Regions from separate parts of the Proteus penneri genome, predicted to be linked through region 2. Evidence: predicted binding sites of a transcription regulator. Region 2 holds the regulator's gene; each other region holds the start of a gene.
The links. The regulator Fur, encoded in region 2, represses iron uptake genes when iron is present. The targets are predictions, from matches to a motif close to ATAATAATGAGAACNACTATCAA.
Positions count from the first base shown of each region.

Region 1: H1225_RS02310 (TonB-dependent siderophore receptor) is a predicted target of Fur. The motif match lies at 7,883-7,905, and genes of this name have one in related genera.
Region 3: H1225_RS07405 (siderophore-interacting protein) is a predicted target of Fur. The motif match lies at 5,080-5,102, and genes of this name have one in related genera.

Region 1 is NZ_CP059690.1:531,187-541,532, forward strand. It holds gene nqrE (NADH:ubiquinone reductase (Na(+)-transporting) subunit E) at 1-358, shown strand, start outside; gene nqrF (NADH:ubiquinone reductase (Na(+)-transporting) subunit F) at 375-1,601, shown strand; gene H1225_RS02285 (FAD:protein FMN transferase) at 1,682-2,704, shown strand; gene nqrM ((Na+)-NQR maturation NqrM) at 2,724-2,951, shown strand; gene H1225_RS02295 (CsbD family protein) at 3,103-3,315, opposite strand; gene H1225_RS02300 (glycerophosphodiester phosphodiesterase family protein) at 3,408-4,280, opposite strand; gene dinB (DNA polymerase IV) at 4,514-5,569, shown strand; gene H1225_RS02310 (TonB-dependent siderophore receptor) at 5,659-7,809, opposite strand; gene pepD (beta-Ala-His dipeptidase) at 8,103-9,560, opposite strand; gene gpt (xanthine phosphoribosyltransferase) at 9,914-10,346, shown strand, end outside.
Region 2 is NZ_CP059690.1:657,171-667,516, forward strand. It holds gene nagE (N-acetylglucosamine-specific PTS transporter subunit IIBC) at 1-590, shown strand, start outside; gene glnS (glutamine--tRNA ligase) at 788-2,455, shown strand; gene chiP (chitoporin ChiP) at 3,103-4,497, shown strand; gene H1225_RS02880 (DUF817 domain-containing protein) at 4,971-5,810, shown strand; gene fur (ferric iron uptake transcriptional regulator) at 5,890-6,336, opposite strand; gene fldA (flavodoxin FldA) at 6,526-7,053, opposite strand; gene ybfE (LexA regulated protein) at 7,327-7,635, opposite strand; gene ybfF (esterase) at 7,847-8,635, opposite strand; gene seqA (replication initiation negative regulator SeqA) at 9,091-9,642, shown strand; gene pgm (phosphoglucomutase (alpha-D-glucose-1,6-bisphosphate-dependent)) at 9,717-10,346, shown strand, end outside.
Region 3 is NZ_CP059690.1:1,619,944-1,630,289, reverse strand. It holds gene H1225_RS07420 (fimbria/pilus outer membrane usher protein) at 1-2,275, shown strand, start outside; gene H1225_RS07415 (fimbrial protein) at 2,287-3,366, shown strand; gene H1225_RS07410 (fimbrial biogenesis chaperone) at 3,379-4,086, shown strand; gene H1225_RS07405 (siderophore-interacting protein) at 4,173-5,018, opposite strand; gene H1225_RS07400 (DUF805 domain-containing protein) at 5,405-5,788, opposite strand; gene H1225_RS07395 (DUF2474 domain-containing protein) at 6,452-6,613, opposite strand; gene cydB (cytochrome d ubiquinol oxidase subunit II) at 6,594-7,601, opposite strand; gene H1225_RS07385 (cytochrome ubiquinol oxidase subunit I) at 7,591-8,925, opposite strand; gene H1225_RS07380 (aminotransferase-like domain-containing protein) at 9,062-10,346, shown strand, end outside.

The sequences.
Region 1 (10,346 bases), 130 kb from region 2:
TATCACTTTCATTGGTGTGATTGCAGCACTGGTACAAATCCTAGAAATGATTTTAGATCGTTATTTCCCAGCGCTGTATAACGCACTAGGGATCTTCTTGCCACTTATTACCGTTAACTGCGCCATCTTCGGTGGTGTGTCATTTATGGCACAACGTGACTATAACTTTAGCGAGTCTATTGTTTATGGTTTCGGTTCCGGAATTGGTTGGATGTTAGCCATCGTATTACTGGCTTCTATCCGTGAGAAAATGAAGTACGCGGATGTACCGGCAGGTATGAAAGGGTTAGGCGTTACTTTTGTCACCACAGGGTTGATGGCATTAGGTTTCATGTCCTTCTCTGGTGTTCAGCTATAAAGGGTGAGAAGAACTCATGGATATAATTATTCTAGGTGTCGTGATGTTTACCCTGATTGTATTGGTATTAACAGCGTTGATTTTGTTCGCAAAATCAAAACTGGTCAATACAGGGGATATTTCTGTTGAGGTCAATGGAGACCCAGACAAAAGTTTTAATGCACCAGCAGGTGATAAATTACTTAACGTATTATCAAATGAAGGTATTTTTATTTCATCAGCTTGCGGTGGTGGTGGCTCTTGTGGTCAGTGTCGCGTTAAAGTGCTGGAAGGTGGTGGTGATATTTTACCGACAGAACTTTCACATATTAACAAACGTGAAGCTAAAGAAGGTTGTCGTTTAGCGTGTCAGGTAAACGTAAAAAATAACCTGAAATTAGAATTACCAGAAGAAATCTTCGGTGTTAAAAAGTGGGAATGTGAAGTTATCTCAAATGATAATAAAGCCACTTTCATTAAAGAATTAGTGTTAAAAATCCCTGAAGGTGAGGTTGTACCTTTCCGTGCTGGTGGATTTATTCAAATCGAATGTCCTCCTCATACGGTACGTTATGAAGATTTTGATGTACCAGAAGAGTATCGTGAAGATTGGGATAAATTTAATTTGTTCCGTTATGTTTCTGAAGTAAAAGAAACCACAGTACGTGCTTATTCAATGGCAAACTACCCAGAAGAGCATGGCATTATCATGTTAAACGTGCGTATTGCAACACCTCCGCCACGTAATCCTGATGTGCCACCAGGAATTATGTCATCGTATATTTGGTCGTTAAAACCGGGTGATAAGGTGACAATTTCAGGGCCATTTGGTGAATTCTTCGCTAAAGAAACTGATGCAGAGATGATCTTTATTGGTGGTGGTGCAGGTATGGCACCAATGCGCTCACACATTTTTGATCAGTTAAAACGCTTACATTCTAAACGTAAAATCAGCTTCTGGTATGGTGCTCGTTCTGTGCGTGAAATGTTCTACACTGAAGACTTCGATATGCTTGCAAAAGAAAACGAAAACTTCACATGGCATGTCGCACTTTCAGACGCCTTACCTGAAGATAACTGGACGGGATATACTGGATTTATTCACAATGTGTTGTTTGAGAATTACCTCAAAAATCATCCAGCACCAGAAGATTGTGAATTCTATATGTGTGGACCGCCAGTGATGAACGCAGCTGTTATTAAAATGCTCAAAGATTTAGGCGTTGAAGATGAAAACATTATGCTGGATGACTTTGGCGGTTGATCCTAACCTCCGATCAAGCATAAATGAATGAAATGACAAGCGCCCACTTATGTGGGCGCTCATGATCAGAAGAGAGAGTTATGTTAAAAAGAAAGATGATAAATTGGATAGTGATGCTGTCCGCATTAGTTCTATTATCTGCATGTGGTGAAAAGCAGCAGGTATTAGAAGGCGAAACCATGGGAACTTATTACTCGATTAAATATGTTCCTGACAGTAACTCCCCTCCACAAAACGTCTTACAAACAGAAATTGATCGTATTCTTGAAGAAGTTAACGATCAAATGTCAACATATCGTCCTCATTCTGAATTGAGTCGTTTCAATCAAAGCCGTGAAATTAATACCCCATTTCCCGTTTCGCCTGCTACCGCTAAAGTTGTGAGTGAAGCCATTCGTATTAATAAAATGACTGATGGTGCTTTAGATGTGACTGTTGGGCCGTTAGTCAATTTATGGGGATTTGGCCCAGAGGGTCGATTTACTCACCAGCCTTCTGAAGATGAATTATCAAAGCGTAAGCAGTGGATTGGCATTGATTACTTATCTGTTGAAGGAAATACACTGATCAAGAAGATCCCTGAGCTTTATGTCGATCTCTCTTCTATTGCTAAAGGATATGGTGTTGATGCTGTTGCTGAGTATTTAATATCACAGAATATCACTAACTATATGGTTGATATTGGTGGTGAAGTAAGAACACAAGGTGTAAATGGTAATGACAAGCCTTGGCGTATAGCGATTGAGAAACCAGCTAATGATGGTACAAAACAGAGTGTTCAGTTAATTATTGAACCGGGTGATAATTCAATTGCAACCTCTGGTGATTACCGTAACTATTTTGAAGAAAACGGTATCCGTTATTCCCATACTATTGACCCAACCACAGGCCATCCTATTAAACATAATCTTGTTTCTATCACTGTGATTGTACCAACTTGTATGAGTGCTGATGGTCTTTCGACAGGATTGAATGTGTTAGGACCTGAAAAAGGGTTAGAAGTAGCAAATAAACTAAATATTCCTGTCTTTATGATAGTGAAAACTGAAAATGGGTTTGAAGAGCGTTATAGTAAAGCATTCGCCCCATTCTTAAAAAAATAGAATTTAAGGAGAGAAGGTTATGTTAAAAATATTTCTTTTTGCCTTCATCTTATTCTTGATTGCCTTCTTTGGAATGGCGTTAGGATATATTGTAAAGCGTAAAAGCCTTCAAGGCAGTTGCGGTGGTTTAGGGGCTATGGGTATAGAAAAAGAGTGTGATTGCCCTGAACCTTGTGATGCACGTAAAAAACGTATGGCAAAAGAGTCTGCACGAGAAGAGTTACTGAAAAAGAATCGAATTCTTTAATAATAAAAAATATATTTAGATAAAAAAAGAGTGATGAGATTTATATCTATCACTCTTTTTTATTTCACTCATTCTGTAAATACGAAAACGCTAAAAGGTTTTTAATAAAATAGAAGTAGGATAATAAAAAGCAACACCTATTAATAAAGGTTTACTTCCATGGATAAGGGTTTTGCCCCTCCCATTCTAAAACTTCTTTTTTGGCTTCTTCGTAGGTATAGCCATAATGTTCTTGAAGTTTACCAATCAATTGCTCTCTAGTGCCTTCGATAACATCAAGTTCATCATGCGTGATTTTTCCCCACTTTTCTTTTACTTTTCCTTTGAATAAATTCCAGTCACCAGAGATTTTATTGTTTAACATTTTATTCCTCCTTACTTATTTCTATCGGATGATATTATTAAGTGTAGAAGAGAATAACGTGAAGATAAAAGTGTAAACCTAAATAGGATTATTTATCCTTTTCTAAATATTTTCATTTTTGCTGGAGAGTCGACCATAACAGCATCAGCACCTAATTCTGTGGCTTGAGTATAATCTTTCTCTGTATTGATCCCGAAAAGAACAATATGAGCATTGCCACCAGCACGAAAACAAGACATGGCATCCTTATCCCAACTCAGAATAGATTTTGAGCGAGCTTCACCTAGTGTGTACTTCTCAACGACCTCTACTTTGCGGTGAAGCTCAAGTCCATACCAACGAGTAATATCTAAATTTTCAGGTAGCAGGCAAACATGGCTCATTGTGATATTGGCTAAAATATCACGAGTAATATCACGACTTTCAAAACGCTCTACATTAGTCGGGAGTGCTTCAAGAAAGGCGGTATTAGTAGAATAAACACGGGTTCTATCAAGTGCATTATGTTTACTGAGAACTGTAGCTAACGCTTCACCTTGAATAACGGGATCAGCATCTGGTGATTTTAAATCAAGATAAAACTGTGTTGTGGGGAATTGAGTTAAGATCTCATCCAATGTCGGAATAGTGACACCTTTATTTCGATAAGGAAATTGTTGTGCTTCACCAAATTTATAGCCCGCATCCCATTGTTTAAGCTGTTGTGCAGTAAAGTCAGAAATACTACCTTGCCCATTTGTTAAGCTTTTTAAGTCGTTAGGGCGGTAAAGAACAGGAATATTATCTTTCGATAATTGAATAGTGATCCAAATTGCATCAGCTTGATTAGAGAGTGCTGTTTTTATAGCAATTTCAGTATTTTCTGGGGCATCAGCTGTGCCACCACGATGTGCGATAATTTTAGGAGATGCCATAAGAATTACAGAATAACAAAAGAGAGAAATAGCGATGAATAATTTGATCATGAAAAATTATTTCCTTGTTTTATATATAGTTACAAAACAATATTTAAAATTAATGTAATTAGTCAACGAGCAAAAACAATTTATCACCACTTTGTGACAATTCTATAAATAAACAGACTAATTCAGATTTTTATGAGAATTACACCTCAATAGAGGGAGATGAGAAGGAATAAAAATTGTAGTTAATATTTATTTACTGTATATTTAAACAGTAAATAAGGTGAGGTTATTGTATGCGTAAAATTATTCATGTTGATATGGATTGTTTTTATGCTGCGATTGAAATGCGAGATAATCCAGCACTAAAAGAGATCCCCATTGCAGTTGGAGGTAATGCTTCTAGCCGAGGAGTGATCTGTACGGCGAATTATCCTGCCCGTCGTTTTGGTGTCCGTAGTGCTATGTCAACGGCAACAGCCTTGAAGTTATGTCCCCAATTAAAAGTTTTACCTGGTAGAATGGCTCTCTATAAAGAGACATCAGCAAAGATCCGCCAAATTTTTTCTCGTTATACTCATCTTATTGAACCTCTTTCACTCGATGAAGCTTATCTTGATGTCTCTGACAGTAAGCATTGTTACGGTTCGGCAACATTGATAGCTCAAGAGATTCGCCAACAAATTTTTGATGAGTTAAATCTCACTGCATCCGCAGGCATTGCACCAATTAAATTTCTGGCGAAAATTGCTTCTGATATTAATAAGCCTAACGGGCAATTTGTTATTACTCCTGAGCAAGTTGATGATTTCATTATGAAATTACCGCTTAATAAAATACCAGGTGTAGGTAAGGTAACATTTGCTCGCTTGCAAGAAATGGGGCTAGAAACTTGTGCTGATATTCGCCGTACCGATGTTATTTCTTTGGTAAAAGCATTGGGGAAATTTGGTCAAAATTTATGGGAGCGCAGTCATGGTATCGATGAGCGTGAAATAACCCCTGATAGACTTAGAAAATCAGTGGGAGTTGAACGTACTTTTGCTTCAGATATTAATTCTTGGGATGATTGCTTGGCATTACTCGATGGATTATATAGTGAATTAGAAAGGCGACTGACAAAAGTGAAACCTGATTTAAGGATAGCAAGACAAGGCGTTAAACTAAAATTTGATGATTTTCAATTAACGACACAAGAACATACTCATCCTATTTTAGAAAAAGCTGATTTAATAAATATTGCCTACCAAGCATGGCATGAACGCCGAAATGGTCGAGGTGTGCGATTAATCGGATTTCATGTCACTTTGCAAGATCCACAACTAGAACGACAACTTCTTTTAGCATTATAAGAATAAAAAAACCATAGCCGATCAATAGATAGGCTATGGGTAACGCAATTAATTTATGTGGTTAATCTATGTAGTTAATCTATATAGTATTACCAGCGATAATTCATTGTTGCTGTCATTGTTCTGCCGATCCCATAAAAACATGCGGTATCACCAGCACAAGATGCAACATAATGTTTGTTCGCAATGTTATTCATATTAAGCTGAATTTCAGCCCCTTTTAAAGAAGGTGATAACTCACCTAATGAATAACCTATCATCGCATCATATAAGGTTACCGCAGGGACACTGATTGTATTTTTGGTATCACCTTGAGATACACCTACATATCTCACACCAAAGCCTGCTTTAGCTCCATTAAATAGCCCAGAGATTTCATCATATTGACCCCAGAATGATGCCATATGCTTAGGAACTCTAGGTAACTCTTTTCCTTGTGTTCCTGCAATAATGGTTTTTCTGACCTCTGTATCGGTATAAGCATAGCTACTAATGAAGGAAATATTTTCAGTTAGTTGGCTATTAATTTGTGCTTCGACACCACGACTTCTAATTTCACCCACGGGTTCAAAATACGCTTTTTCAGCATTATAGTTGGTAACATTGCGTTGTTGTAATTGATAAACAGAGAGTGTTGCCAATGTTTGTTCATTAGGTGTGAGGTATTTAATTCCTGCTTCTAATTGACGACCTTCGCTAGGCTCAAAAGGGGCACTTCCTGGTGCTCGGCGAGTTTGTAAATTAGGCTCAAAAGAGGTGCTGTAACTTATATAAGGTGAAATACCATTATCAAAAGCATATAAAATACCAGCACGACCCGTTAGTTTACTATCATCTTGTTGATCATATGTGGCTGCTAAGAAATCATGAGTTCGTACTTGCGCCCAGTCTTGGCGTAAACCGGTAAGTAATATCCAATTTTTCCATTGGATCTGATCTTGTAAATATAATCCGATTTGATCGCGTTTTTGCAACTGATCTGTTGCAGGTTTCTGTAAGTTCATATTAATCGGATAATTATAATTAGGATCACGCCAATCCAGATCGTACTCTGAGCCTGTAGCCCTGCGTAAATTATCTTGATCTTTACTCCACTGATAATCAATACCTGCAATCACCGTATGATTAAGTTTTGCCGTAGTAAAGTCGGCTTGTAAGCGAGTATCTATTCCTAAAGTATCTGTTTCTCGTTGCTCTTGTTGCGCTCGGCGCTCAAGGACATAAGGGTTATCTTTTTTTAAAGATCCAAATACAAGATATTTATATTTCTGATTAATATGGCTATATCGTGCATTTTGTACAATTTTTAGTGAGTCACTAAATTCATGTTCAAATTCATAGCCTACGCCATATTGTTGACGCCACGATTGGTGGTAATCAGGGTTGTTTACGTCGAAATCAAAAGGAATAGTACCCTCAGGTGTTTTTTTCACCGTACCATAAGCGGGTAAAAAGTTACGATAACCCGCTTCAGGCTCTTGCTGAATAAAGCTTAATAACGTTAAACGTGTTTGTTCATTAGGTAAAAAAGTAATAGCAGGAGCGAGGGCAAAACGCTCTTCTTTATAGTTTTTTATTTGAGTGTGCTGTGTTTTGGCAATACCATTTAGACGATAAAGAACACGATTGTCATCACTTAATGCACCTGAAAAATCAAAAGCCGTTTCTGCCAATTTATCATTACCAGCTCGTATTTGAATGTGGCGAATAGGGGATGCAGTTGGTCTTTTACTTGTCATTGCAACGAGGCCGCCTGGGTTTACTTGGCCATAAAGAACAGATGCTGGCCCTCTAACAACTTCAACGCGCTCTAATAACCATGGGTCAAGTGCTCCTGTTGATGATGATGCTCCCATTCCATAGCTTAGGCCGTCAAGAAAACGTGGTGCATAACTGTATCCACGAATAAAAACCTCGTCATTACGATTAGAACTCCCTCGATATTCGGTGAAAACGCCGGGTGTATAACGTAGCGCTTGAGAAACTGAACTGACATCTTGAGCGTCCATTTGGTCACGTGTGATCACGCTAATGGATTGCGGTGTTTTTTCAATTTCAGTTGGTGTTTTATTTGTTGATAGTGTTTTTGTGGCAATAAAGCCTGAAACAGGAGATTGTGGGTCCTGTGATGGAGCGGAGGTGACAATTATCTTTTGATTAACTGCCGCATGAATTTGAACAGAGAGTAAACTTAAAGGTAAGGCGAGAATGACGCTAGCAACGCAATTTTTGTTAGACACAATAGGACCCTTTGGATTTTTATTTTTTAACTTTAAATGCGGAAGGCATGAAAATACCACTCAATAAACATTAATGCTAATGATAATAATTAGCATTCTATAAATTATCTTTATTAAGATTATTTCTTTATTCCAAAATTGAATAAGTTGGATTGGTATTTGTTCTATAAGGAATAAATTATGATACTTAAGGAAAATAGAGTGTGTAGAGGGATAAATTATTTCTTTATGGTAGCGTTAGTAACAAAAAACCCGCCAATTAAGCGGGTTTCATTATGATATTTAAAGCAAGATTATTTAGCAGGGATCGTTTTTAAAATTGCTGTTAATAACTGCCAGTATTGACCAACGCTTTTAATGTGAACGCGTTCGTCTGGTGAGTGAGCACCACGGATTGTTGGTCCAATAGAAACCATATCCATATCTGGGTAAGGTTTTTTGAATAGACCACACTCAAGGCCTGCGTGGATTACCATGATGTTTGGCACTTTATCAAACAGTTGCTGATAGGTATCACGAACTAAATGCATAACAGGTGAGTCAGCATCAGGTTTCCAACCAGGGTAACCGCCTTTTGTTTCGATATCAGCTTTAGCTAGTTTTGCTAATGCAGTCAGCATGCTGACAACATAGGTTTTTCCGCTATCAATCAGAGAACGGATTAAGCAAAGTATTTCTACTTTATCGTCAACAATGCTAACAACACCAACGTTTAATGATGTTTCAACAACACCGTCAACATCATCACTCATACGAATAACACCATTTGGCATTGCATTAAGTAGGTTGATCAATCGTTCTTGGCAGTCAGCTGTGAAAACTTTTTTATCTGTTGTTGTATCAATTAACTCAATTTTCAGATTTTTTTCAGCGATAGCTAATTCTGTTTTTAACAGAGCTTCAAATTTCGCTTTTACTGTTTCTAGTTGGCTTGCTTTATCTGCTGGAATTGCAAATACGATATTTGCTTCACGAGGAATAGCATTACGCAGTGTACCACCGTGGAAATCAATTAATTTCAGTGATAATTCTTCTGCGTGACCTGCTAAGAAACGTGCTAATAATTTATTGGCGTTACCTAAACCTAAATGGATATCACCACCAGAGTGACCACCATTTAATCCTTTCAGAACCAGTTGTTTAACAACGTGGCCAGCTGGAATTGTATCGTAAGAAAGGTTTACCGTGGTTTTAACATCAATACCACCCGCACAACCCATGTAGATTTCGCCTTCTTCTTCAGAGTCTGTGTTGATAAGAATATCAGCTTGTAACCAACCTGGTTGTAAACCAAATGCACCGTCCATGCCTGTTTCTTCAGTCATAGTTAGTAGCACTTCTAATGGGCCGTGCTTAACAGTGTCATCAGCTAAAACTGCTAATGCAGATGCCATACCTACGCCATTATCAGCACCTAATGTGGTGCCTTTAGCTTTGATCCATTCGCCATCAATGTAAGGTTGAATTGGATCTTTAGTGAAGTCGTGAACAGTGTCGTTGTTTTTTTGTGGCACCATATCTAAGTGTGCTTGTAAAACAACGGCTTTACGATCTTCCATACCTTTGGTGGCTGGTTTACGAATTAAAATATTGCCAACTGCATCGCGCTCTGCAAAAAGTCCTTTTTCACTTGCCCAAGAAAGAATATGGGTAGCTAAGGCTTCTTCATGATGTGATGGATGTGGAATCGAACAAATTTTTGCAAAAATATCCCATAGTGGTTGTGGGGATAGAGTAGATAGTTCAGACACGATGGATCTCCTCTAACAGCATCTGTGTTATTGATAGCCTACCGCTTTTTTAAGGGTTAGCTTTATTATTCTGAGCGTTATACGCCAATATAGTTGAGAATATCACTTTCTTCTGATGAATGCGTCATTCTATTCACATCTCTATCTAAGAAATTAAGTCCCCATTTTGCATTCATTTTTTATATGGTTTGTTTTTTAATCAGAAAAAGGCATTACAGAAAAAAATAAGGATAATCTCACCTGTTTTCACGTTTTCTCTGGTTTTTAGGCGCTCAAATCACTATAATCTCGCGCAACCTTTTTTTCCGCAAAAAAGCTTCTCTCGAAATTCAAGTAGCTAGGATCACAATATTATGAGCGAAAAATATGTTGTAACGTGGGATATGTTGCAAATACATGCCCGTCAATTGGCGCAACGTTTATTACCAGTCGAACAGTGGACAGGCATTATTGCTGTCAGCCGTGGGGGATTAGTCCCTGCTGCATTACTTGCTCGTGAATTAGGTATCCGTCATGTGGATACAGTTTGCATTTCTAGCTATGACCATGATCATCAGCGTGACCTCAAAATCTTAAAAAAAGCAGAAGGTGATGGTGAAGGCTTTATCGTTGTTGACGATTTAGTCGATACAGGTGGTACTGCTAAAGTTATCCGCGAAATGTATCCAAAAGCCCATTTTGTGACTATCTTCGCAAAACCAGAAGGGCGCCCATTAGTGGATGATTTCGTGGTTGATATTCCACAAAATACTTGGATTGAACAGCCTTGGGATATGGGGGTCGCCT
Region 2 (10,346 bases):
GTGCTGAATTAGTCGCTAACGCGATGCGTGATGTATTAACACAAGGCCCTGTTGCCGCTTATGAAGCGCCTGCTACCTCGACAGTATCTACGGAAAAAACAGCTGTAAAACAAGCCAACACAAATTCAAAAGTATTACTTGAAATGATTGCGCCTTTTGATGGTGAAATCGTGGCATTGAAAGATGTGCCTGATGAAGCGTTCTCTAGTGGTATTGTTGGTGATGGTGTAGCAATTAAACCAACTTCTAATATCGTAATGGCGCCTGCGACAGGTACTGTTGTTAAGATTTTTGATACAAACCACGCATTTTGTATTGAGACTGACAATGGGGTTGAAATCATCGTGCATATGGGAATTGATACCGTTGCGTTAGGTGGCAAAGGCTTCAAGCGTTTAGTTGAAGAAGGTGCAGAGGTTAAAGTTGGTCAACCTATCTTAGAATTAGATCTTGAATATCTGAATGCTAATGCTAAATCGATGATAAGCCCTGTGATTGTTAGCAATATCGATGATTTTGATAAAATTGCTGAACAAGTTACAGGTGAAGTGGTTGGAAATAAAACCGTTATCTACAAAGTATTAAAATAAATTCTATACAGATATTTAATCCTCTATAAAGAGATGGTTAAATAAGACGATAAAACGGGGAGTCTTTCGAACTTCCCGTTTTTTTATCTCTATTTTGATAAATATCTCAGGGGTGTATTTAGCTAAGGTATTTATGAAACCTGCTTATTGGATTATAGTGGGTTAATTATGCGTTTTGCTTTGAGGAAAAAATGACCATGAATGAGGCAGATGCCCGCCCAACGAACTTTATTCGTCAAATTATTGACGAAGATCTGGCTACTGGGAAACATGATAGCGTTCATACGCGTTTCCCACCTGAACCTAATGGCTATCTTCATATCGGCCATGCGAAATCAATTTGCCTGAATTTTGGTATTGCTAAAGATTATCAGGGAAAATGTAATCTACGTTTTGATGATACCAATCCAGTAAAAGAAGATATTGAGTATATCAACTCAATTCAAAAAGATGTTCAGTGGTTAGGTTTCCAATGGGAAGGTAGCATTCATTACTCCTCAGATTATTTTGATCAGCTTTATCAATATGCGATTGAGTTGATTAATAAAGGCTTAGCTTATGTCGATGAGTTGAGCGCTGAAGAAATTCGTGAATACCGCGGTACATTAAAAGAGCCTGGTAAAAACAGCCCTTATCGCTCACGTAGCGTAGAAGAGAACTTAGCACTATTTGAAAAAATGCGTGCTGGTGGCTTTGAAGAAGGTAAAGCGTGTTTACGTGCGAAAATTGATATGGCATCACCGTTTATTGTTATGCGTGATCCGGTGCTTTATCGTATTAAATTTGCTGAACACCACCAAACTGGAAATAAATGGTGCATTTATCCAATGTATGATTTTACCCACTGTATTTCTGATGCACTGGAAAATATCACACATTCTTTATGTACTTTAGAATTCCAAGATAACCGTCGTTTATATGATTGGGTGCTGGATAATATCACTATCCCTTGTCATCCTCGTCAATATGAATTCTCACGTCTTAACCTTGAATACACAGTGATGTCAAAACGTAAGCTGAATCAGCTTGTGACAGAAAACATTGTGAATGGTTGGGATGACCCTCGTATGCCAACGATCTCAGGCTTACGTCGTCGTGGTTATACAGCAGAATCTATTCGTGAGTTCTGCCAACGTATTGGTGTGACGAAACAAGAAAACAATGTTGAAATGGCTGCATTAGAATCTTGTATTCGTGATGATTTAAACGAAAATGCACCACGTGCAATGGCGGTTATCGATCCGGTTCGTTTAGTGATTGAAAATATGCCAGAAGGCGAAGAGATTTTAACTGCGCCGAATCACCCAAATAAGCCGGAAATGGGGACGCGTGAAGTGCCATTTAGCCGTGAAATTTATATTGATCGCGCAGACTTCAAAGAAGAAGCAAACCGTCAATATAAACGTCTGGTGCTAGGTAAAGAAGTACGTTTACGTAATGCTTATGTTATTAAAGCTGAGCGTGTTGAAAAAGACGAGCAAGGTGAAATCACAACCATTTACTGTACTTATGATGCTGAGACTTTAAATAAAGATCCTGCTGATGGACGTAAAGTAAAAGGCGTTATTCACTGGGTGAGCATTCCACACGCTATTCCTGCTGAAATCCGTCTTTATGACCGTCTATTTAGTGTGCCAAATCCAGCGGCAGAAGATGATTTCTTATCAACAATTAACCCTGAATCTTTAGTTATTCGTGAAGGTTTTGTTGAACGTAGCTTAAAAGATGCAGCTATCGAAAAAGCGTATCAATTTGAGCGTGAAGGCTACTTCTGTGTTGATAAGCTTTCAACGGCGGATAAACTTGTGTTTAACCGTACCGTGGGCTTACGCGACACTTGGGCGAAGATTTCTCAACAAGGTTAATTTAAACCTTATTTTGAGTTGTATTAAGTATCGTTAGTACCAAAATTAATAGGATGCTCGGTAATTAAGTTATCGAGCATTTTTTCATCTGTTTTCTTTTTAAGATTGTACGATTTTTCATCTGTTTATGTTTAATATTTATTCTTCTGGGATCAATTAATCTCAATTTTTTCATTTCAAACGATAACTTTTTATTTGTTTCATTTGAAATAATTAACTTGTTATCACTTTATTCTTCCGTTTTTTCATACCATTTCATTAAATAAGACTGTAGTAAGAAAAGTGTGATTGAATGCACATATTTTACATCGTTAAAAAAGCTTATTTATAAGCACTACTTATTATTCCTTTTAATAAAAACGAAATCTAATATCGTTTAAAGATTGGTGTAAAAATTAAATAAAATCAATTTGTTATATTTATTTTTAATGAGGGATTATAAAAGCAAGAAAATGAAACGATCATTTAGTTATGTGCCCTTGGTCATATTTTGATAAAAATTCTCTTTTTTTGGTTGATAATTCGCGTCGCGAAAAATATGCTGTTTCTAACCTAATTTAGGTTTTTTCCCCACTTGGGGTTTTATATTTGGAAATAGGCATTGTGCTTATTTCTTTTTTAGTCAAAGTCAAAGAGGAAACAATGCTATGGTTATGCAACATGCTAAACCAGGCAGGGTGGCACTTGTCGTTATGGGCGCATTGCTTGTAACTGCACTACCTGCAAAAATGTCTCATGCTGAAGGATTTATTGAGGACTCAACCCTAACAGGCGGCCTTTTTTATTGGCAACGTGATCGTGATAGAAAAGAGTTAACACCAAATAGTCCTGATTACGGCAAATACAAAGCTAACCTACACCATTCTACTTTCAACGCTAATCTAGACTTCTCATCAGGTTACCTTGGTGATTTTATTGGTATTGATTTAGCTGCCTTTGGTGCGGCTGAATTGAATAATAGTGGCCCCGCAGCACCTAACGAAATCGGTTTTAGTGACGCAAAAAGTCGCTGGGATGAAAAATGGACTGGCGATCGCAGTGGCTTAAGCGTTTATAAAGCAGCTGCAAAATTCAAATTAGGCAATTTCTGGGCTCAAGGGGGATATATTCAACCTAAAGGTCAAACGTTATTGCGTCCACATTGGAGCTTCTTACCGGGAACTTACCGCGGTGCTGAAGCGGGTGCTGTTTTCGACTTCGATAAAAGCGGTGAATTATCTTTCTCCTATATGTGGACAGATGAATATAAAGCACCATGGTATCGGAATATGTATAACTTCCGTAAAGCTGATCTAGAAACCAATATCAGCTATCTTCACTCTTTTGGCGCCAAATATGATTTTAAAAACAGCCTAGTGTTAGAAGCTGCATTTGGTCAGGCCGATGGTTATATCGATCAGTATTTTGGTAAAGTTTCTTATGATTTCCCAATTGCTGATAATGCATTAAGAACATCTTACCAATTCTACGGTGCTAAAGATAAAGTGACCGGTGGTGGTGTTAATGACGTTTATGATGGGCTGGCATGGTTACAAGCACTGACTTTTGGTTATACCTACAATGTATTTGACTTCAAAGTAGAAGGAACATGGGTTAAAGCCGAAGGCAATCAAGGTTATTTCTTACAACGTATGACGCCGGGTTGGGCGACATCAAATGGTCGTCTTGATATTTGGTGGGATGGTCGTTCTGACTTTAACGCCAATGGTGAAAAAGCACTTTATGCGGGTGTAATGTACGATCTGAAAAATTGGGATCTATCTGGCTGGGCGGTAGGCACTTCTTATGTTTATGCATGGGATGCTAAGCCAAGTGGTAAAGCCATTTATGATCAAGGTCAGCGCATCAGAGAAAGTGCATGGAATGCGGATATTATGTATACGGTTCAAGAAGGTCGCGCTAAAGGGACACTCTTTAAGCTTCATTATACCCGTTATGATAACCATTCCGATATCCCAAGTTATGAAGGTGGTTTTGGTAATATCTTCCAAGATGAAAAAGACGTTAAGTTTAACGTAATTATGCCATTTACTATTTTCTAATATCAGAGTGAGGATAAAGTGCATTAATTGCACTTTATCCTGAATAAAATAAAAAGTTAAATACGATTACGATGAGTAAAAATAAGTAATAGAAAGAGTAGGGATAAATTAAAAAGAATAAATATTATTCTCAAAAATTAGCCTCGTTAATAAAGTGAAGTTGTCAGCAGTAGTAAGAAGTAAAGTCGTCATGTCATGCCGTCTGAGATAAATGTGAGTGGGTTATGTTTATCTCTTGTGCTTCAGTTATTTCGCAAAATTTGCGTAAGGTATTTACCCTAATAGGCAGTCAGAGTGGGTATCGTAGTGGGGGGTAAATACCTTTATTTTTAAATCCTTTCTTTTTCTTCGTTCTTTTCATCCTTGTACGTTTTTTCATTCTATGGCAAATTTCTTCTCATTCATTTTATCTCTCCTTAATTTATTATTTTGCATTGAATGCTATTTAATAATGCACGTTTTCAGGAAGAAGCATGTTAAAGCGACTGGATGATTTTTTATTAGAACCACCATTGAAGCCCTTTAGAGGTATAAAACGATTTATTGTTGAATTTCTTTTTTTTGGTGTGAAAGAAGCGCGTTCTTGTTTATTTGCGGGGTTTTTCTTTTTTATTTTATTTGCAACACCAAGTAAAGGAATATTAGGAATACCTCGTTATGACGTTTTACTTATTCTCGCTATTGCTTTCCAATTATGGATGGTATGGGGCAAACTCGAAACATGGGATGAATTAAAAGCGATCTGTTTTTTCCACATTGTTGGTTTTGTGATGGAATTATTTAAAACATCAGCGGCAATTGGATCGTGGAAATACCCTGATTTTGCTTACACTAAATTATGGGAAGTTCCTTTGTTTACAGGATTTATGTACTCCGCAGTAGGAAGTTATTTAATTCAAGCATGGCGTTTTTTAAAAGTACGAATTGAACATTATCCACCTTATTGGATGGCAACTTTGGTTGCGCTCGCTATCTATATTAATTTCTTTTCTCATCACTTTATCGGCGATTATCGCTGGTATTTAACTGCCTTTATTTTAGGTCTTTATGCTCGTAGTGTGGTTTACTTTACGCCTTATGATACAGAGCGAAAAATGCCACTATTATTGGCTTTTGTTTTAATAGGTTTCTTTATTTGGCTTGCTGAGAATTTCGGTACATTTTTTGGTGTATGGCAATATCCTAATCAAATGGGTGCTTGGTCTGCAGTACATGCAGGAAAATGGGGCTCTTGGTCATTGTTAGTCATTGTTACATTTACTATCGTGGTTCATTTAAAGCATATTAAACACAGCATCAGTGTAGCTAAGTAGAGTTATCCTCGGATTTTAGGCAATAAAAAAGGAACTGTTGGCAGTTCCTTTTTTTTACTGAGAGATTATCCAGAATGAATTATTTCTCATCATGTGCGTGGCTATCTTCTTTACAATTACCTTCAGCGCAGTGGCCATATAGATAAAGGCTATGATTGGAAAGTTTGATACCATGACGTTCAGCGATGTTTCTTTGGCGCACTTCAATCGCATCATCTGTAAACTCGATAACTTTACCACAATCAAGACAAATTAAATGATCGTGATGGTGTTGTTGAGTTAATTCAAATACTGATTTACCACCTTCAAAATTATGACGGGTAACAATACCAGCATCGTCAAATTGGTTTAAGACGCGATACACGGTTGCCAGACCAATCTCTTCACCGATATCGATGAGTTTTTTATAGAGATCTTCAGCACTGACATGATGGCACTCAGGATCCTGGAGCACTTCCAAGATCTTTAAGCGAGGAAGTGTAACTTTTAACCCAGCATTTTTTAACGCTTTATTATTGTCGGTCATGCGGATTTAATCCTGTTGCTAATGGTGAATTTAATTTTTGTGCTCACAAATAGGTTTTATTCATTAATACTCGGGTGAATAAATAACCTTATTGATTATAGGCATGATATTTAAAAATAAACACCCCACCTATCACACTATCTTAGCACACCATTGAATAATTATCATTCTCAATATTGAGAATTTATTTTATCCCAGAATTTCGTCTAAGCTCATTTCTTCTTTGATTTGAGCAACCCAAGCGTCAACACGCTCTTCGGTTAATTCTGGTTGACGATCTTCATCAATTGCAAGACCGATAAAATGATTATCATCAGCAAGTCCTTTAGAGGCTTCGAAATGATAGCCTTCAGTTGGCCAATGTCCGACGATAACTGCACCACGAGGCTCAATAATATCGCGAATGGTACCCATTGCATCACAGAAATATTCTGCGTAGTCCTCTTGGTCACCACAACCAAATAGTGCAACAAGCTTACCATTAAAATCAATATCTTCTAGTGTTGGGAAAAAATCATCCCAATCACATTGTGCTTCACCATAATACCAAGTAGGAATACCTAGTAACAGAATATCGAACGCTTCGATGTCTTCTTGACTAGATTTTGCAATATCATGAACTTCGGCATTATCAGCGCCCAGTCTTTCTTGAAGCATTTTGGCAATATTTTCTGTGTTGCCAGTATCACTGCCGAAGAATATTCCTATGATTGCCATAAAGTGAGATAACCTCTTTTATTCTAAATTCGTTATATTTCAAATTGTAGCGTTATTGACTACGTCTATTCTCACAAGTTACATACTTTTTGTATGTTCCTAGTGACTCATTCACTTGTCACCTAGCTACACTTTAAAATATTTAGAGTATATTTGTCTGTGTTTGAACAATTACTAGTGAAAGATAAGCATTGTGTTTTCATAATAGAAAACTAAAAATGTATTTTGACGAAAATAGCAGGCTAATTCTGTCGAATTTGTGTGGTTTATCTGCTAGCTATTTTTGTTTTGATGCATTTTTAAGGCGTGATTTTGCGCCAATTGCTCTAGTAATATTTCTTCAATAAGTTCACTACGACTGACGTTTCTTTCTGTCGCTAACTCATTGAGAGCATTCACAGCATCTTCATTTAATTTTAACTCAACTCGACGTAACCCATTGACTCTATCACGTCTTAATTGATTGCGTTTATTAATTCTAAGCTGTTCATCCCGAGAAAGCGGGTTTGTTTTAGGTCGCCCAGGTCTGCGTTCATCTGCGAACAAATCCAGAGTGGTGCGATCAGTTTGTTCTTTTGCCATAAATTTTGCTGTGAAAGGGCGTATACCAATGACTAAATTGCGAAACGCCCAATAATACCCCACATAGTGATGTCTCGCCACTGCTTCCTTAATTTAACCTATTGTGATTTGGTCTTTTTATCAACAGACACTATTTTTAAGCACAATAATTATACACTCTATGACATTCTCATTTTTCAGTGGCGTTATTTTAAGCTATAACGTTTATTAATTAAGCTTTTTCTAAAAAACGACGAATGGCCTTAATAACGGTATCGGGTTTTTCTGAATGCACCCAATGCCCTGTGTTTGCGACAACAAAGGCGGTTGCGAGAGGAAATTGGCGAGCTATATTTTCACGATACTCATCTAAAATATAAGGTGATAAACCGCCACGAATAAATAATACAGGATGATGCCAAGCAGGCACCTCTTGCCAGCCAATAATGTCTGAATAAGCATTTTTTATTGCAGGTAAATTAAATAGCCACTGACCATTTTTGAATGATTTGAGTAAAAACTGGATCACACCTTCCTCTTCAATAAAAGGGCGCATGATTTCCATAGCATCTTGACGACGTGTGGCTTGAGCTTCTGTTACGGCTTCAAGCGCAGCAAAAATTTTGTCATGACGGCGAACGTTGTAAGCAACAGGAGACATATCAATCACAACAATATTTGCGATACGTTCGGGGGCTAATGCTGTCATCGCCATCGCAATTTTGCCTCCCATTGAGTGCCCAATAATAATGGCTTTTGGGATAGCTAAATTATCAAGCAATGCAAGTACATCTTGCGCCATATCTTGATAATTCATACTTTCGCTATGAGGAGAGTGTCCATGGTTACGCACATCAATTTGTATCACGGTATTATCTTGACGAAGTGCGCGACTTAAAACGCCTAAATTATTGAGGTCACCAAAGAGGCCGTGGATCAAGACGATAGGTAAATTAGATGCAGGCGCAGGTGTAGTTTCAGGTTGGTGTAATTGATAATTTAATAATGTATTGAGTTTCATATTAATGACCAAAATGATTGCGATTTTTTCTATGATGACATGCACAAGATGCTAAGCCAACTTATCGCAATAATATAAAAGAGTAATGAAACTCAGAAATAATTAATAAGATAAATTTATAAAAATCCATAAAATAATATTTTATAGATATATGCTCTAAAGTTATTTAAGAAATTGAAATGTTAACATTGCTAAAAAATAAATAGTCAGGATTTTATATTATTTGGTGGTCGGTGGTGTGATATGTTTGAATTTAAAACTGATTTTGTGTGAATAAGTTCAAAGAATAGAAGATGATACCAAGATAAACAATAGGATAAATACCGAGCTTAGCCTTTCAAACGGTAGGATCTTGAATAGATCTTCTTTAAGTTATTGAAATTTTACCTATTTTGTTTTTAAAGATTATATCTTATAATCCTAATTACTTTTTTTGAAAACAGTACTGGGTAGCAATGAAAAAGATAGAAATTGATGACGAACTTTACCGCTATATTGCTAGCGAAACTAGGCATATCGGTGAAAGCGCTTCAGATATTTTAAGGCGTCTACTGAAGCTCGATGCCAAACAGCCCGTACAACCAGTCGTCGTCACTGAGTCAGTACAAGCACCTGTTATGAAACAGGAAGCTGAACCTAAATCGATTACACCAGCAAAAAATCCGGTTCGTGAAATGCGAGAACTGTTGTTATCTGACAGCTATGCAGAAAAAACAAAATCAGTTGATCGTTTTTTACAGATCCTTTCTACGTTATATAGCCTAGATAGTGCTACTTTTACTCAATCTGCTGAAACAGTACATGGACGAACACGCATCTATTTTGCTGGTGATGAACAAACATTACTCGATAGTGGGCGTCATACAAAACCGCGCCATATTTCAGGTACGCCGTTTTGGGTTATTACTAACTCGAACACAGAGCGTAAAAGAACAATGGTACAAAGCATCATGCAGGATATGCAATTTCCTGCAAATGAGATTGATAAGGTGTGTGGAACTATCTAACCACTATTGTTAATTGATGCATTGCAAAGGCTTTTGTTTAAAGCGTGATTGTGATGTCTAATAGGAGAAGGTTCGTGGCAATTCATCCAAGAGCAGGGCAGCATACTCGTCAAAGTGATCTGATTAATGTGGCGCAATTAACGTCTCAATACTATTCACTTAAACCTCAAGTTAGCAATAATGCTCATCGTGTGAAATTTGGTACATCTGGTCATCGTGGAAGTGCAAATCGCCATAGCTTCAATGAAGCCCATATTTTGGCAATTGCACAAGCTATTGCTGAAGTACGTGCAAAAAATGGAGTAACAGGGCCATGTTACGTGGGTAAAGATACTCATGGACTGTCAGAGCCTGCGTTTATTTCTGTTTTAGAAGTACTCGCTGCCAATAAAGTGAAAGTGGTTATTCAAGAAAATAATGGCTATACACCCACACCGGCAGTTTCTTTTTCTATTTTGACTTACAACGATGCACATCAAGATATTGCTGATGGCATTGTTATCACGCCATCACATAACCCACCTGAAGATGGCGGTATTAAATATAACCCATCAAATGGTGGGCCTGCTGATACTGACTTAACTTCGGTTATTGAAAAACGTGCTAATGAACTGCTTGAAAATAATTTAGCAGGGATCAAGCGTCTTTCGTATGATGAAGCATTGGCGAGTGGTTATATTGAAGCTCAAGACTTAATTATGCCT
Region 3 (10,346 bases), 960 kb from region 2:
TAGTTTTGAGCCAGTAGATGTAAATAAACTGGGCTTAAATTTATCTTTATCCGCAAAACAAAAACTTGTGCAACAAAAAACAATATTATCAAATGAATTGGCAAAAGGTGTGACATCGGTATTAGATATAAATAAATTAAGGCTTGATATTAATGCTCCCCAAATTTCGGTGAAAAAATCAGAAGTTGGGTATGTTGATCCGAGTTATTGGCAACAAGGTATTTCTGCACTGATTTTGTCTTATAATTTGAATTACTATAACTATAAAGAAAAAAAAGGAAGTAAAAGCAATAACGAAAATTTTTTTGCCAATATTCATTCAGGTATTAATTTAGGTGCGTGGCAGTTTAGAGATGAATCTAACTACTCTTATTATTCTCATGGTAACAGCCAATGGAAAAACAATACACGCTATGTTTATAAGGCGTTTAGTCAGATAACTTCGGGATTAACAATTGGTGATTTTTATACACCAGCAACACTTTTTACCAGCATTGCATTTAGAGGAGCATCGTTGGCAACAGAAATGGGAATGCTACCTAACTCAAGTCAAGGTTTTGCTCCTATTATTCGAGGTGTTGCACAAACAAACGCATTAGTTAGTGTTTATCAAAATGAAAATTTAGTTTTTCAAGAAAATGTACCTCCTGGGGAGTTTTCTTTTCGAGATATTCAACCCACAGCTGGTGGTGGTGATCTATTAGTGGTTGTTCAAGAAGCTGATGGTAGAAGAGAGTCATTTACGGTGCCATTTTCAGCCGTGCCCGACATGCTAAAAGAAGGTGTATATCGCTATAACGTGATACTGGGGGAATCACGGATTAATAATACTGATTACCGACCTAAATTTGCACAAGGTGAGTTTCATTATGGCTTAAGTAACCTTGTTACACTTTATGCTGGAGGCATTGCCAGTGAAGATTATTACTCTGCATTGATAGGTAGTGGCTGGAATTTTAGATTTGGGGCAATTTCAGCAGATATAACACATGCAAGTGCAGATTTACAGACGGGTAAAAAAACCGGACAAAGCTTTCGTCTCGCTTATAGTAAATATATGGATGCAACATTAACCAATTTAACATTGGCTGCTTATCGTTATTCTACTCGTGATTATTATAGCTTTGTAGATTCAATTTATGCCCATGACAACTATAAAGCTTGGAAAGATTATCAAAATGATATTGCTCAACAACAAAATAATAATAATGCAATATCTGATCTTGATTTATCAACGTTTGATGCACTACGAGGTTCTAGAGCAAAAAATACGTTTACTATAAATCTTAATCAATATTTGGGTGGACAACGTGGTGTTATTTTTCTTTCAGGGACACATCGAAACTATTGGAATACAGATGAGAGTAATCGCGAGTATCAGTTAGGCTATTCAAATAATTATAAGGATATTGCGTATAATCTTTCTGTCTCAAAGTTAAGAAATTACGATAATAAAGACGAGACTCGTTATTATTTTAATATTAGTGTGCCGATTTCATTTTTTGATAAAAGAGCCAATATTAATACTTCAATTTATGCGGCTGATTCACGTTACCAGCAATCTACAATTAGTATGAGTGGAACAGCAGGTAAAGATGATCTAGTTAATTATACTTTAACAGGTTCAAATCAAACGGGTGGAAATAATTTAGTCGGTGCAAATGTCAGTTATCGTCATCCATATAGCACATTATCTGCATCTTATACGGAAGCAAATAATTATCGCCAGGGGGGATTAGGTGCTCGAGGAACAGTTGTTGCCGTACCTAATCATATTGTTTTTTCAGGTAATACAGGGAATACCTATACTCTTATCGAAGCACCTATGGCCAATAATATGATGGTTAATGGAAATAAAGCCACATTAACCAATAATCAAGGAATAGTATTAGTGCCTAATAGTATCCCTTATCGTACAAATAATTATACTTTGACAAATACCGAAATGCCTTCAAATGCCGAGCTTATTGGAAATACAACTCAGGTAGCTCCGTATTTAGGCGCAGTTAATTACCTCACATTAACAACGGATAAACGTAAGACATTTATTATTAAAGCATCTTTAGAAAATAATGAAAGTTTACCTTTCGGTACGGAAGTTTTAAATAGTAAAAAAGAGAGTATTGGTTATGTCGGACAATCAAGTGTGCTTTATTTAAAAAGTGATGAGTTACCTTCTTCACTCTTTATAAAATTAAATAAAGCTGAAAAGATGGAATGTGTTGTGGAGCATTTAATAAATACGATGGATAAAAATAGTAATATTTGTCGATAAAGGAAAGCGCTATGAAATCACCAGCTTTTATATTTATAATTTTATTAGGTGCGATAAGCCAACAGGCAATTGCTAATTGTAAACCTGAGGAAACTATTACGGCACCCAATATTAACTTTGATTTATCTGCAGATTTAAATGCAGCTTCAACAACTGTAACAAAAACGAGTAGAACAACATTTCCGGGTACCTTTAAATGTAATGCAAGAGGAGTATTATTTCCTAATACTGTGGGTATTGCCTCACCTTTTAATGATGGTCGAACGGGAACAATTGGTTTTAATGGTGGGAAGCAGTTTGTCTCTATTACATTAACGGCATTAGAAAAAGATAATGTAACGAATATTTCAGCGGGAACACACCCTGCATCAGATTTAGATACTAATTTCACCTTAAAATTTACGTTATTGAGTAGTAAACCCTCGACCAATTATAAAGAGGTGAGTGGAAATACAGCGGTTGTTAATCCTGTTATTTTAGCGTCAGATGCATCGAGTGTTGGGTTAGTTCAGTGGTTACTTAATATTGTTATTAAACTTGTGCAATTCTTATTAACGTGGCAATGGCCAGTTGATCAAAATGATATTTTCTTACAACCAATGCTAATTACTTATAATCCTGTCATGACAACCTGTAATTTTTCTAATGCGGGTTTAGTTGTTTCATTGCCATTAATCAGTGTAAAAGATGCAAAAACGGTAGATAAAGCAGGATACACGCCTTTTACATTAAATTTTACGTGCCAAGACTTTTTAAGTGGTTCAAAAGCGTCTAGAAATATTAAGATGTTTTTATCGAGCCAAAATTTATTGGCGACAGACAAAACTATATTAACTAATACAACAGCGCAAGGTGCGGGGGGGATCGGATTCCGTGTAGTAAAAAGTGATAATATCAATAGCCCCGTTATTTTTTCTGACAATATTAATTCTCAAGGCAGTGCGACCAGTATTTTCAGTGTTAATCAAGGTGGCAACTTATCCTCTGCATTTTCGATAAATATGGGGGCTTATTATTATCCTTATAGTGTTAATTCAGTTACTCAAGGGAAAATAACAAGCACTGCGACATTAGTGATGTCTTATGACTAAAGAGTGTATCTAATGAAAAAAATAATAAATGTTAGTTTTATTTTATTATTTACGCTTATAACATCCATAGCAAAGGCAAGTGTGGTACTTGAGCGTACACGTTTAATTTTCCCCATGGACAAATCAACACTATCATTGCAAATTTTTAATCGCAGTGAACAGCCAACATTAGTTCAATCTTGGATAGATGATGGTGATATTGCATCAACGCCTGAGACGACAACAGCGCCTTTCATTGTAATTCCTCCTATAATGAAAGTCTCTGCTAATGGGGGAGCACAATTAAAAATACAACAATTAGAAAATAAATTGCCTCAAGATAGAGAATCTATTTTTTATCTTAATGTGCTTGATATTCCACCTAGACCTAACAGCAGCGAAAATGCCAATACGTTACAATTAGCATTACAAACTCGCATCAAGCTTTTCTATCGTCCTAAACAACTTGAATTAACCAGTAGCACTATTTTTAAACAGATTGGAATTATAAAGAAACAGCAGAATTTAGAGATTAATAATCCTTCAGCATATTTTTTTACGATTTCAAAAATGTATACACAAGAGAATATAGAGCAATCTTTAATTGAGCCCACCATGATAGCGCCTTTCTCAAAACAGGAAGTCGAATATAAAGGACGAATTAATACTAACCAAGTTATTACAGTCATCTATATAGATGATGATGGAAATTATCAGCAAGATAAGAAGAATATACATTAGTTATATTTTATAATAAAAAAGACTGCATATTACTGAAGAAGTTAATATGCAGTCCGTACAGCCAACGCTTAGTCTTTAATTATCGCTTAGCTTACGTCTTCGTTATCCATAACATGGTGACGTTCAGCGTGATAGCCTTCTTCGTCATAACCAAAACGCCAATAAGGAATAGCATAAATTAAGCTGCGATCGAAACCGTTATCACGGCGAATATGATGTCTTAATGCACGAATAATTTTGTCTTCACCAGCAATCCAAAATGCCACATCTTCAGTTGGTAATTTCCACGACGTAAATTCATTAATCAAGTTTTGAGTTTGTTCTTCAACAGAACCGATTAACCAGATTATCTCTAAGCCTTTAGGACGTTTAATTTCTTGGCGATGCGCTTCGTCCTCTACTCGTATAATGACTTTCCCTTGAACATTAGGTTGCATGGTTTCTATCAAAGCCATTAAAGCAGGTAATGAACTTGGATCAGCTGCCATATAGTAATGCGACGCTGGTGCTAATAAAGGAGCAGGTCCACCCGGATTAGTGATCCCAATATAGTCTCCTTGCTTAGCATTTAGTGCAAAATGAATAGCAGGGCCAGCATCGTCATGTATTGCAAATTCAATATCTAACTCTTTTTGTTCGGGGCGAATAGCACGAACACTGTAAGTACGTACAATCGATTTTGGTTCGCCTTCAGGCCATGTAGGGCCTTTCTCAGAAAAGCCTGGTACTGTTGGTTTAACTTGGCCTTCTAAAGGTAAGAATATTTTTAAATGTGCCCCCGCAGTATCTGCTGGGTAAGTATCTAAATCATCACTCGTAAAGGTGATACAGCGCATTCCTGGTGTAACATCAGTAATATGTTTTACTTGAACTAGGCGAGGAGGAGCGGGTTTATAAATGTTTTTTTCTTGAGATATTTTTGGGTTACTCACTTTTTTTTACCTGACTCATTTAATTTTTTATTGATGTAGATATTATCATTTTCAATTAATAATGATAGTCATTATCAATATTAATATTGATTTAGTAAAGGAATGCGTATTTTTTATTTATATAGTGTGATTAGGTTCAAATTAAAAATAAGAAGATAATAATCAATGTGATAAGTATGATTTGATAACGTTGAGGCATTAGCTAAAGAAGTTAAAGGTAAATAAAAATACGAAGCGCAATGTGGGATAAGATGAGTTGGTGTTATTTTCTTTAAAGAAAAGATGTTTTCAGATGGTCGTAATAAAGGCAGGAGAATAAATGAATACAGTGAGTAAACTTATTAGTAGGCACACTCACTGTATTGTTATATTAATTTAGTAATAGATTAAGCTTTAGGATCTGGGCCGAATCGGTTGTCACCTTTAGTACCTTCAAGGCACATAAAGACAAAAACAATTAATCCACCAACAGCAGGAATAAATGCAAGTAAGAACATCCAACCTGATTTATCTTGGTCGTGGAAACGACGAATAGTTACGGCAAGGCTAGGGATGATAATAGCTAAAGAGTAAATACCTAAAATGATACCAACAATTGAACCTAACCCACTCATTTCACCCGTATTCATGTCTATTGATGAAATCACAATAGCATATAGGATGGTAATAATAATGGTATTTACTAGAGTAAACATCCAATATTCTTTTCTACGAGCACGTCCTGAAAAGTTAGCATAATTATTTTTAATGACTTCCAAATACCAATTCATGATTTCATCCTTAATTTAGTAGCAACAATGAGTAAGCCTAGTGTAAGTGATCTTTCTTAGCAATTAAGATAAATCTAAATTATCAAAATATGTATTTTGAACAGAGATCATCTATTATCCACCCTTTTTAATAGGGAGTGGATTTAATTTTTGAATTAGTCATAAGGTATATCTAAATGACACATTTTTTGTGCCTTTATAGAATAATACAGATATGAACCTGCTAGGCGGCGATATCATAATTACTTTGAAAACTTAATTCAACATTCATTCCCGCTTATTTTTAGAAAAGATAGTTTTTACAGGATTTTCTATATTTTTATTTATCGAAAATGAATACATAAAAAAGATTTTATCTCTTATTATTAATCAAAAATGATGTAATTAAAGTGATTTTATCAAATAATTTGATTTAAATTTAGTTAATTATGGATAAATGAAAATATTTACTTTTGTGCCTTATTTTTATAACAAAAAACTTTATATAAAATAAGTTATTAAAAGATATTTAATAAGAATAGGTTAAGTTTTAATGACATGAAAGAGCAATCCACTATCTTAAATAAAGATAAAAGGGCCGAAGATAATTTCAGCCCTTTCTTTAATTTTATTTTATAGTTTACCGTATTCGGTGTTAATTATATGGCTGTATATACTTTACTTTTATTTGACTTTCATTCCGGCTAACGTCATTAAAAAGCGAAAGAGGGAAGAAACCGTGAATAAGGCTAAAACACTACAAAACCAAATAGTAATTAACCATCCCCATTTTTTTAATAATGAGGGTTTACTTTGTATTTGTGGATCAGTGATAACCTTCTTCATAATTTGTTTTTCCTCTGAAAACGTAATAACTCCAGAATGTGTAAACGAGAATAATAGGGATGATAAACAGCGCGCCAACTAACATAAATCCTTGGCTTTCTGGTGGAGCCGATGCATCTACAAAACTAATTGCAGGTGGAATAATGTTAGGCCAAATGCTTATCCCTAACCCAGCAAAACCCAAGAAAATTAAAGCGAGCGCGCCAAAAAAAGGAAGGTAATGCCCTTGTCTTTTCACTGAGCGCAAAATTAACCAAGTACTGTACAACACTAAAAGAGGAACGGGTAAAAAGAAGAAAAGGTTAGGCAATGTGAACCAACGTTCAGCAATTGCAGGTTGCGCTAATGGTGTCCATACACTGACGACCACAATAATGGCAAGCATAATGAGAGCAAGAGGTTTAGCAACCTTATATAGATTTTGTTGTAAATGATCTTCGGTTTTCATAATCAACCAGCCACATCCTAATAAGGAGTAGGCGACAACTAAACCAAAACCACAGAAAAGTGCAAAAGGCGACAGCCAATCAAAATAGCTACCTGCAAAGGCGCGATTAACAACCGGTAGACCTTGAACAACGCTACCAACGACAACACCTTGCATAAAGGTGGCTAAGATAGAGCCAAAGATAAATGATTTATCCCAAAAACCTTTGTGATTATTATCGGCTTTAAAACGAAATTCAAAGGCAACACCACGGAAAATTAGTGCGACAAGCATTAATGTTAAAGGCATTGCCAAAGCATCAAGAATAACCGCATAAGCTAATGGGAAGGCGCCAAATAATGCAGCTCCTCCTAGAACTAACCATGTTTCGTTACCATCCCATACAGGGGCAACAGTATTCATCATTACGTCACGATCTTGGTCACTTTTAATCAATGGATAAAGCATACCGATACCAAGATCGAAACCATCCATCACGATATACATTAGCGTACTAAATACGATAATGATGAACCAAATAACTGGTAAATCAATTCCCATGATGAACCTCCGGTGTACCTTTGCGGATCAGTTTTAACATATAGGCATATCCAACACCGAATACAGAGCTATAAACGACTAAGAAGATCAGCAGGCTTATACTCATATGCATTTCACCATGTGCAGATACAGCATCTCGTGTTCGCTGTATGCCATAAACAACCCAAGGTTGACGACCTACTTCCGTTGTAAACCAACCAGCAAGAATAGCGATAAGTCCCGAAGGCGCCATTAAAAACGTTAAGCGTAAGAAGGTCTTAGATTCATAAAGTTTCTTTTTATATCGCAGCCAAGTTCCCCAAACACCGACGAAAATCATTAATATGCCAAGGCCAACCATAATGCGAAAAGACCAGAAAACGATAAGTGAGTTAGGTCGATCTTCTTTAGGAAACTCTTTTAATGCTGGAACTTGTTTCTCTAAGCTATGAGTTAAGATCATGCTACCAAGATAAGGAATTTCTATTTTATATTTCGTTTCTTCGGCATCCATATCAGGTACACCAAAGAGAATTAACGGTGTCGCTTCTCCCGGTTCATTCTTCCAATGACCTTCAATAGCGGCAATTTTAGCAGGCTGATGTTGTAAGGTGTTTAAACCATGAACATCACCAATGAGTGCTTGAATTGGTGCTAAAATTAAAATCATCCATAAAGACATTGAAAGCATCTTTTTCATGGCTGATGTTTTATGGCCTTTGAGTAGATGCCATGAGGCAGATGCCGCAATAAAGAAGGCAGAGGCAAGGAAAGCGGCAACACCCATATGAGCAAGACGATAAGGGAACGATGGATTGAAAATAACGGCGATCCAATCTACTGGAACGACTTGGTTATTTATAATTTCAAACCCTTGCGGTGTTTGCATCCAGCTATTTGAAGCCAAGATCCAAAACGTAGACATTAATGTGCCTAATGCCACCATACAGGTTGCGAAAAAGTGAAGTTTTTCACCTACTTTATTCCAACCAAACAGCATCACGCCTAAGAAACCTGCTTCTAAGAAGAAAGCGGTAAGTACTTCATAAGTAAGTAGAGGGCCTGTAATTGAGCCCGCAAAATCAGAGAAAAAACTCCAGTTGGTTCCAAATTGATAGGCCATGACCAAACCAGAGACAACGCCCATCGCAAAGTTAACAGCGAATATTTTTGACCAAAAATGAAATAGCGCTAAATAATCCTTATTGCGCGTTTTTAACCATAAACCTTCCAGTACGGCTAAAAAACTAGCCAGTCCGATAGTAATTGCGGGGAAGATAATATGAAAAGAAACTGTGAACGCAAACTGGATACGCGCCAAATCAAAGGCACTTAACCCAAGCATAAAAACCTCGTTTTATTGATATAAAAATGTAAATCGCAGGTAAATCGTGTGGATTAGTAGACCATATGACAGTAAGCTATAATAGTGACAATAAGTTTAAAAATAACTATAACAGTTTTGAGGTAAACAGTTTTATATGACTCGATATGAACAGCTTGCAGCGCAAATACGTCAACAAATTGAAGATAATATCTGGCAATCTGGCGACCGTTTACCTTCATTACGGGATACGGTGAAACAATCTGGTTTAAGTTTAATGACGGTTTTACAATCGTATCAGTTATTAGAAAGTCAAGGATGGATAGCAGCGCGACCACAATCAGGTTATTACGTTGCACATCGTAATAACCGTTTCGGTCAAGTGACAGCCAGCAAAGGGTTACACATGAGTGAAAATGTTGAAATAAGCACCTCTATTTTCAATGTACTTCAAGCGTGTAAAGATCCTGACATTATTCCTTTTGGTTCCGCTTTCCCCGATCCCAGTTTATTTATTCAGCCTAAATTAAGTAGGGCGTTAGCTTCTGCTGCAAGACATTTAGCGCCGCAAAGTTCAGTGATCAATCTACCTCCGGGAAATGAAAAGTTACGCCGTAACATTGCACAACGTTATGCATTACAAGGAATTCATGTCTCTCCAGATGAAATTGTGATTACTGCCGGCGCAATGGAATCACTAAGTTTTAGTTTGCAAGCCGTTACTGAACCGGGTGATTGGGTTGTGATTGAATCACCTGCATTTTATGGTGCATTACAAGCAATAGAGCGTTTGCGATTAAAAGCGATTGCCATTAGAACAGATCCAGTAACAGGAATTTGTTTAGATGAACTCGAAAAAGTGGTTGAGCAATACGATATTAAAGCTTGTTGGTTGATGAGTCATTGTCAAAATCCATTAGGTGGAACAATGCCTGATGAAAATAAAATAAGGCTGGTGGGCATATTAGCGAAGAAACAGATAACGCTAATCGAAGATGATGTTTATGGTGAACTCTATAACAGCCAGAAAGCACCTATGCCAGTAAAAGGGTTTGATAAAACAAATAGCGTTTTACATTGTGCTTCTTTTTCTAAATGTCTTGCGCCAGGATTTCGTGTAGGTTGGGTTGCCGCTGGAAAACACGCAACAAAAATACAGCAGTTGCAAATGATGAGTACAGTATCTGCGAGTATGCCAACACAACAAGCTATTGCCGATTATTTGTCACAAGGTGGTTATGATACGCATCTTCGTCGATTAAGATTAGTATTAGAACAAAGACGTTATCGTATGTTACAGGCGATACAAACGTATTTACCAGAAGATGTAAAAGTAAATATTCCATCAGGAGGATATTTTCTTTGGTTAGAGTTTGAATCAACATTTGATGCGAATAAACTCTATCATTTTGCACTAGAAAGAGGTGTCAGTATTGCGCCTG